Regions from separate parts of the Arthrobacter sp. sptzw32 genome, predicted to be linked through region 2. Evidence: riboswitches for the same ligand, from Rfam matches in the RefSeq annotation. Region 2 holds a riboswitch; the other holds the start of a gene.

Evidence for each region. Region 2 has a riboswitch for S-adenosylmethionine ahead of metX (homoserine O-acetyltransferase MetX). Riboswitches for the same ligand answer to the same signal wherever they lie in the genome.
Region 1: linked by a shared signal. The riboswitch ahead of AC5RVN_RS09240 (DUF1737 domain-containing protein) and the one ahead of metX (homoserine O-acetyltransferase MetX) in region 2 are both predicted to bind S-adenosylmethionine.

What each region holds. Positions count from the first base shown of each region.
Region 1 is NZ_JBNHEZ010000004.1:62,932-67,356, forward strand. It holds gene AC5RVN_RS09220 (glutamate--cysteine ligase 2) at 1-385, shown strand, start outside; gene AC5RVN_RS09225 (DUF1905 domain-containing protein) at 475-768, shown strand; gene AC5RVN_RS09230 (O-succinylhomoserine sulfhydrylase) at 770-1,978, opposite strand; gene AC5RVN_RS09235 (rhodanese-like domain-containing protein) at 1,979-2,389, opposite strand; gene AC5RVN_RS09240 (DUF1737 domain-containing protein) at 2,386-2,664, opposite strand; SAM riboswitch class IV at 2,678-2,792, opposite strand; gene opgC (OpgC domain-containing protein) at 3,138-4,425, shown strand, end outside.
Region 2 is NZ_JBNHEZ010000003.1:153,964-158,388, forward strand. It holds gene AC5RVN_RS07285 (MFS transporter) at 1-330, opposite strand, end outside; gene metX (homoserine O-acetyltransferase MetX) at 509-1,624, opposite strand; SAM riboswitch class IV at 1,637-1,752, opposite strand; gene AC5RVN_RS07295 (bifunctional o-acetylhomoserine/o-acetylserine sulfhydrylase) at 1,855-3,180, opposite strand; SAM riboswitch class IV at 3,225-3,340, opposite strand; gene AC5RVN_RS07300 (VOC family protein) at 3,504-4,142, shown strand; gene AC5RVN_RS07305 (HNH endonuclease signature motif containing protein) at 4,398-4,425, shown strand, end outside.

The DNA.
Region 1 (4,425 bases), on a different contig from region 2:
GGCGCCGGTGCCCACCGTACTCTTGCGGATGGCCTCCTGGCAGGCCAGCAGCGGAGGACTCAGCGGAGAGCTGTTGGACTTCGGCTCCTTCCGGCCGGCGCGCGCCGCAGACGTAGTGCGTTCACTGGTGGACTATCTCGCGCCGGTATTGCAGGAGCAGGGCGAGCTTTCCCTTGCCCGGCAAGGGGTGGAGGACGTCATTGCCCGTGGAACTGGGGCAGCTGAACAGCGCCGCATCCGCGACAGAGCTTTGGCCGCTGCAGCACCTGAGGATTTGGGCTTCGGCGCAGTGGTGAGGCATGCGGTAGAGGTGACGATGCGTGGCACCCTGGATCTGTCGAAGGTCGAAGAAACGCCCGATCTGCTGCGGGTTCGTCAGCCCTAGTAGGCGGGAAGGGCAGCAGGGCGTCCTCGAGGACCAGCTCAGCTGTGAAGCGCGGGTCACAAGTAACGGGTTCGTGCCATACTCGGCGGGTGACGGCCTCGTATTCCTTTGAAGCAGAACTTTGGCTGTACCCCGGTGAGGCAGGATGGCATTTTGTGACCCTGCCTCCGGACATCGCTGATGACATCCGGGTCCGCGCTGCAGGTGCCGGGACGGCATTCGGCTCGATCAAGGTCACCGCGAAGGTCGGAGAGCACTCCTGGCAGACCTCGCTGTTCCGGGACACCAAGAGCGATTCCTACCTTTTGCCGGTGAAGAAGGAGATCAGGGACAAAGCGCAGGTCGGTGCAGGTGACGGCATTGCCGTCCAGCTCTCCGTCTAGGCTAAATCTGCTTCAGCGCCTGTTCGAGGTCGCCGATCAGGTCGTCCACGTCCTCCAGCCCCACGGATAGCCGCACCACGCCGTCGCTCAGGCCGATGGCTGCGCGGCCCTCCGGACCCATTGCGCGGTGAGTAGTGGTGGCGGGGTGGGTAATGAGGGACTTTGAGTCGCCCAGGTTATTGGAGATATCGATGATGCGGAGGCCGTCCAGCAGCGCAAAGGCAGCCTCCTTGCCCGAGCGGGCACCCGTCGTCGCCAGTTCCAGGGTCAGGACCGTCCCGCCGGCACTCATCTGCCGGGCCGCCAGCTCGTACTGCGGGTGCGACTTCAGGAGCGGGTACTTCACCCAGCTCACGGCAGGCTGCTGTTCCAGCCATTCGGCCAGCTGCAGGGCTGACGCCGAGGAGTGGTTGACGCGGAGGGCCATTGTTTCCAGGCCCTTGGTAAGCACCCAGGCGTTGAAGGCGGACAGCGATGGACCGGTGTGGCGCATCAGCTGCTTGACCGGGCCGTCAATGAATTCCTTGGTGCCCAGGATGGCGCCGCCCAGCACCCGGCCCTGGCCGTCGATGTGCTTGGTGCCGGAGTAGACAATCACGTCGGCGCCGAGCTGGCCGCAGCGCTGCAGCAGGGGAGTGGCGAAAACGTTGTCCACCACCACAGTGGCACCTGCGGCATGTGCCAGCTCACTGACCGCGGCGATGTCCACGATTTCCTGCATGGGGTTGGAGGGGGATTCAAAAAACACAGCGGTGGTGGGCTCGGACAACGCAGAGCGCCACTGCTCCAGGTCAGGCCCGTCCACAAAAACCGTTTCGACACCCCAGCGCGGCAGGATCTCGTTCAGGATGACGAAGCAGGAACCGAACAGGGACCGGGCGGCCACGACGCGGTCACCTGCAGCCAGCAGGGCACCCAAAGCGGTAAAGACCGCGGACATGCCCGACGCCGTCGCAAAGCATGCCTCGGTTCCCTCGAGGAGGCGGAGCCGCTCCTGGAAGGTGGCAACGGACGGGTTGCCGTAGCGGGAGTACACAAAGCGCTCGTCCTCACCGGTGAAGGCCCGTTCAGCAGCGGCTGCGGATTCGTACACGAACCCGGAATTCAGGAACACGGCCTCGCTGGTTTCCTGGAAATTGGTGCGGTCCAGCCCGCCGCGCACGGCCTGGGTGTTGCTGCTCCAGCCGGCGGCGTCTTCGTTGAAGGTCACTTAGTTCTTTCCGAGGTTGGTGGGCAGGCCGCGGTTCTTCCAGCCGTTGACGGTGCGTTCGCCGTAGCGGTCCGGCTCGCCCTCGAAGCCCTCCAGCACGTTGTAGGACGTAAAACCGGCCTGGGTGGCAGCAATCGCAGCCGCGATGGACCGCTGCCCCGAGCGGCACAGGAAGATCAGCTCCGTCGATGAGTCTTCCGGCGCCTGCTGGGTGAGGGAACTGATGAAGTCGGGGTTGGGAATGCCGCCCGGAAACGTCCACTGGATGAACAGCGGATCATTGTCGGTGGCCTTGGTGTCAGGAATGCCGATGTGGGCCCATTCGCCCTCGGTCCGCACATCCACGAGGATGGCTCCGTGCTCCAGTTTGTCCCACGCCTCCTGGGGCGTCAGGTCTCCCGCGTAGCTCATGCGTGGCCCTCGCCGTCGAACTCGAGGTCCTCGCCGGCGGCCTCTAGGTTATCCACCGCGGTGGCAACGGCGGCATCAGCGGAGGCGATGGCTGCCGGAAGGACCAGGGCCTGCGCCACTATCACCTGGCCGCCGTTGGTGGTGGCGGCCGGGCTGCCGTGAAGCACGTAGCCCTCGGCCAGGGCGGCCGAAATCCGTTCGCAGAATGTCCGGTCGTCCGGGCCGGTGACGAGCCGGTACGAAAGTCTCTCTTCAGGGGCAGGTGCGTCAGACACGACGGATCTCCTTCTCTCACGCTTGCAACACGATTCGGTCGATATGCCGAGTATTCACCTGAGGCACCCCGCCGCGGAAGGAGGGTTGCCGACCGGTTAGTCAGGGCTTGGCACCGGTACTCATTACTCCCAAAAAACGTAACACTTGGCGGGCATGCCCGCACCGCCGTCGTCGTCATGTTCCGTAACTGAACCGGCCCTGCCCGCTGAGCGGCCGGCACGTCACTTTCGGTAACCCACGACGGCGGGACTCGCTCCGGCGTCAAGGCACCTGGCGTGCCGCACATATTGACGCCGGATAAAGTTCTTTTGGGGCAGGCCGCCCCGTCATTGGAGTATCAGCTTCGGGGGGTCCCATCAGCACGTCATCAGCCGCCGCGCCCAAGCGCGGGCACAACAGCCCGCTGCCTGCCCGGACTTCCCGCAACGGCTTGCTGGTCCTGACCCGCGCCACGGCCGCCTTCCTTGTTTTGATGCTGATGGCAGTCCTGCTGATAGTGCTGCCGGCGGGACCAGCCCGTGCGGCAGAGACCTTTCCGGGCGACGGCAAGCCGCTGCTGGGCGCTGTGCTGGAATGGGGCGAGGACACCGCTGCCGGTTTCGCCGGCCGCCTGGGTGCCTCACCGGCCCTGCTCGGGCACGACATAGCCATCCCGTTCCGCGCCTCGGAGAAAAATGACATCCGGGGCTTCCTGGAACAGTCAGGTGAACAAGGCGCACATGCAATGCTCACGGTGCAGCCCACGGTTCCGCTGGACCAGATCACTGCAGACACCGCTTCAGCATTCGCCGGCGAAGTGGCCGATCTGACAGGCAACTTCAAAGGCCACGTGCTGATCCGTTTTGCCCCCGACATGAATGCCAGCTGGGTGGAATGGGGCCAGCAGCCCAGCGCCTACCGGTCCGCCTTCCAGGCCGTCGCCGCAGCCTTCAACAATCTCGACGGCGGCCGTACCGCCATGGTGTGGGAGCCCTACCTGGGCAAGGACTACCCCTTCAACCGGCACCGGAATGTGCCGGTGCCGGGAAGCGAAGGTTTCGCCCTGCTCGATACCAACCGCGACGGCGCGTGGGACGGCTCGGACGCGGCCTATAGCCCTTACTATCCGGGGGACGAGGCGGTGGACTGGGTGGGGCTGACAGCATTCCACGACGACACGGCCGGCGGGGCGCCCGTCAATACCGTTCCCCGGCAGGGCGAACTTCAGGAAATGCTTACTGCATCGGGTAGCGAAAACTTTTACGCAACGTATTCGGAGGGTAAAGATAAGCCGTTCCTGCTGCAGACGTCCGCCTTCTACAGCCCGGCGTCCGGCGGCGCCACCGAAATGGAGATCAAAGCCTCCTGGTGGGACCAGGTCCTCGGCGCCGCAGGATCAACCGAATTCACCAGGACCGCCGCGGTGGTGTGGGATGAACGCACAAACACCAGAGACACGGGTGTGGCTGGCATCAACTGGCTGCTCACCGGGAACCCTGCCATCGCAGACGCAGCCCGGCAGAGGCTGCAGGCTTCCCCGCTGGTCACCGGGCCGGTCACGGAGGTTGTGGCAGGCAGCGGGCACGTGCGGGCCAACACCCTTTCAGGCCCTGCTTCCTGGACTGTTGCCGCGGCGCTGGTCATTCTGCTCGTGGCGCTATGGCAGGTTCCCCGGCGCGTGAACGCGGCAACAGCGTGGGCTTACGCCGACTCCTCCTCCAGGGATTCCCGGGTGGACCTGCTGCGGGGACTGGCCATCGTCTTTGTGGTGGTCAACCACC
Region 2 (4,425 bases):
GGTGGCCACGCCCACCAGGATGATGCTCAGCTGCAGCAACTGCTTGCGGCCGAACTTGTCCCCGAAGTGGCCGAAGACAATGCCGCCGATCGGGCGGGCCACGAAGCCTACGGCGTAAGTAACGAAGGCAGCGATGATGCCGTCGAGTTCCGTCCCTGAGTTGGGGAAGAACATTTTGCCGAACACCAGGGTGGCGGCCGAGGCATAAAGGAAAAACTCATACCACTCAACTACGGTGCCGGCCATGGAGGCCGTCACTACTTTCCTCAGGCCTGTGGATTTGACGTCGGTTTCCTCTGGCCGCCGTGCGGCGGAGTGTTCCGTACTCATGTGAACTCCTTCGGCGTCGTCTTCGACACCACTGGGACAGTCTGTAGCGGATGCGTGTGGTTTTGGTCACGAACCGCCGGGTCCCATCGAGTATGGTCCTCCCAAACGCGCAGCTCAACGCCGAATGATGCAGAGTGCATCTGCATTAATGCACACGGGCAGGCTTGTGGGGCCGGGGCTACTCCGAAAGATGGTCCCGCAGCTGGCTCCCCAGCTGGGCGATCTCCGTGAGGAATCCGTCGTGCCCGATGGGTGCCTCGATAAGGTGGACGTCTACCTCGCCGGGGAGGGCACGGGCCAGTTCCCATGACTGGGACGGGAAGTAGAGCCGGTCAGAGTCCACCGCCGCTACAAAGAACCGTGCAGTGCAAGCGGACAGGGTCTGGACGAGGGCTCCACGCCCCCTGCAGATGTCATGGCTCATGAGCGCTTCGGTGATGGCGATATAGCTGTTGGCGTCAAACCTCTGGACCAGTTTGCTGCCCTGGTGGTCCAGGTAGCTTTCCACCTGGTAGCGCCCGCGCGCTGCAAGCTGCTCGCCTTGAAACGGTGATTCGGGAGCCTGCGGCGCACGGCCGAACCTGCCGTCCAGCTCGACCGGAGAGCGGTACGTGATGTGGGCGATCCGCCGGGCGAGGGCCAGCCCCTCCTCGGGGGCGGGGCCGCCGTAGTAGTCGCCGCCGTTGAAGTTGGCGTCCTGCCGGATGGCGAGCGTCTGTGCCTGGGCGAAGGCGATCTGTTCTGCCGTGCTCGCGGCACCAATGGAGATCACGGCGCAGCGCTGCACCCGTTCCGGAAAGGTGACGGCCCATTCGAGGGCGCGGGCGCCGCCCATTGAGCCGCCCAACACGGCGTACCAGCTCCGGATTCCGAGCTGGTCTGCCAGCCGGGCTTCGGCCACGGTGCTGTCCCGCAGGGTCACCAGCGGAAAACGCGAACCCCACGGTTTTCCGTCCGGGGCAGGCGACGAGGGCCCGGTCGAGCCGTAGCAGCCGCCCACAATATTTACGGACACCACGAAGAAGCGGTTGGTATCCACTGGTGCGTCCGGCCCGGCGAGTTGTTCCCACCAACCGGGCTCCTCGGTGTCGCCCCGGGTCACGTGGGTGCTGCCGGTCAGTGCATGTTCGATCAGGACGGCGTTGCTGCCGTCCTCGTTCAGGGTGCCCCAGGTTTCGTAGGCCACAACAACGTCCGGCAGGTAACCGCCGGCTTCGAGCTTCAGCCCGCCGATGGAGGCGTAGCGGACAATGCCGTGTTCGGGGACAGTTGTACGGGTGACGGTAACCGTCATGGCAAGACCTCTTCTACGCGCTTGCCCGCCGTCATATGACCGGCAGGCCAGGTCTTCACCCGGGGCACCCCGCCGCGGAAGGAGGGTTGCCGGCCAGCAAGCCGGGGCTGTCACTGGCACTCATGACCTGGTTCGAGTGTACGAAACAGCCCCTGCCTGCCGCCAAGAGTGTGACTGGTTGTGACTTCCCCGGCCCGTTGCTGCCCCCGGGCGCCCACCCTGTGGGAGGGCTAGGCTCCGGTGGCCTCCTTGGCCGCGCGGAAGCCGGCTTCGAGGTCGGCCAGGATGTCATCGATATGTTCGATCCCCACCGAAAGCCGCACCAGGCCGGGGTTCACGCCCGCCACCACCTGCTGCTCGGGCGACAGCTGGCTGTGGGTGGTCGACGCCGGATGGATCACCAGCGACCGGACGTCGCCGATGTTCGCCACGTGGGAGTGCAGCTCCAGCGCGTCTACAAAACGCTTGCCCGCCTCCGCGCCACCGGCAAGGTTGAACGACACGATGGCGCCGGTCCCCTTGGGGCCGTATTTGCGGCCCCGCTCGTACCAGGGGCTGGAGGGAAGCCCCGCATAGGCGACCGATTCGACGTCGTCACGCGCTTCCAGCCACTGGGCAACTTCCAGGGCGTTGGCAACATGCCGTTCCACCCGCAGGCTCAGCGTCTCCAGACCCTGGGCGATGAGGAAGGCGTTGAAAGGCGACACCGCCGAGCCGAGGTCCCGCAGCAGCTGCACACGGGCCTTCAGGATGTAGGACAGGTTCGCGCCGAGGGCACCGTCTGCGCCGAGATCGCGGGCGTAGACAAGCCCGTTGTAGGTGGGGTCCGGGGTGTTGAAGCCCGGGAACCGGGCAGGGTCCTTGCCAAAGTCGAACTTTCCGGAGTCGACGATCACTCCGGCAATGGCGGAGCCATGGCCGCCGAGGTACTTGGTGGCTGAGTGCACCACAATGTCAGCACCCCATTCGAGCGGCCGGATCAGGTACGGGGTGGACAGGGTGTTGTCCACGATCAGTGGAACGCCGGCGTCGTGCGCCACCTGGGACACGCCTTCGATGTCCAGGACGTCCTGCCGCGGATTGGACACCACTTCGCCGAAGAAGAGCTTGGTGTTGGGCTGGACTGCCCCGCGCCACTGGTCCAGGTTGTCCGGATCTGCCACGAAGGTGACTGAAATCCCGAATTTCTTGAGTGTATGGGCAAAGAGGTTGTAGGTGCCGCCGTAGAGGCTGGGGCTGGCGACGATGTGGTCCCCTGCCTCGGCGATGTTCAGGACGGCAAAGGTCTCGGCGGCCTGGCCGGAGCTGAGCAGCAACGCTCCCAGGCCGCCTTCCAGGCTGGCGATCCGCTGCTCCACCGCTTCCTGCGTGGGATTGCCGATCCTGGTGTAAATGGGTGCCAGCTCGGCCAGGGCAAAGCGGTTGGCGGCGCTTTCAGCGCTGGGGAAGACAAAGGACGTGGTCTGGTAGATGGGAAGGGCCCGGGCGCCGGTGGCACCGTCCGGCTCCTGCCCTGCGTGGATCTGGCGGGTTTCAAAAGACCATCCGTTGGACAAGTAAGGCTCCTTTGACATGGGCCCGGCATGCTGGGAAGCACCGCGGGCCGCGCTTGCCATCCGGCCGTTGCCGGACAACCAGGTCCTCACCCGGGGCACCCCACCGCGGGTGGAGGGTTGCCGGCCAGCAAGCCGGGGCTTCGTGCTGGCACTCATGACCTGAGCTCAGTGTAGGAACGTGCAGACACGGCCGAACAGGATTATGACGAACATAGTCCTCAAGATTTCGGGGACCTGCGCAGAAAAACCAGTGCTTCCACGGGAAAATCCCAGTAAGGGTTGCCTTAGCTGAGAGCCCGATCACAAAGTGCCAAGATGTTGCCATGCGCATGGATCACGTCTCTTACGCCTGTGAACACGATGGCCTGGCTGCCACCACCGAACGTATCTCCTCTGCCCTCGGCGTTGAGGCAGTGAAGGGCGGGGTACACCCGCGGTTCGGAACCCGGAATATGATCATCCCGCTTGCGGGACACAAGTACCTCGAAGTGGTGGAGGTCCTGGACCACCCCGCTTCGGACAAGGCTCCCTTCGGACAGGCAGTGCGTGCGCGGTCTGCCGCCGGCGGCGGCTGGATGGGCTGGTGCGTCGAGGTTGACGACCTGGCACCATTCGAAGAGCGCCTTGGCCGCTCCTCGGTCAACGGAAACCGTAAGTTTCCCGACGGCCGCGAACTGGTCTGGAAACAGATTGGCATCCTCGGTCTGATCGCAGACCCGCAGGTTCCGTACATGCTCAAGTGGGAGGGCGACCCGACCCTGCACCCGTCCAACGCCTACGAAACCAACGTCAAGATGAGCTGCCTGACCATTGCCGGTTCGGCTGAGCGCGTTACTGAATGGCTGGGTGAGCCGGTAGAGAAGCCGCTCGAGGACGTGGCCGTGGAGTGGGTGGCACCGCACGGAACCCCCGGGATCCTTTCGGTGACGTTCGAGACCGCCAACGGAGCCGTCACGATCTGACTGTCCCCGGCGGAGCTGCGGGGCTGCGGGGCTGATGCCCGAGCTTCCGTACGGGCTTCCGTACGGTCGGATATACCAGCTCGCTCTTTCCTGAGCTTCGGCCGCCATCAGCAGGTGACAACGGCGTCACCCGCTGATGGCGGCCGAATCCGTTTCCTGGTGCACCCCGCGGATGACGGCGCGGCAACGGGTAGTTCAGCTGCCTGCGCATCCACTCCAACCGGTATTGTCAGACCCCCTTGCCATGATGGGTGTATGGGAAAAGCGGCGGTAGCGAAGGCGT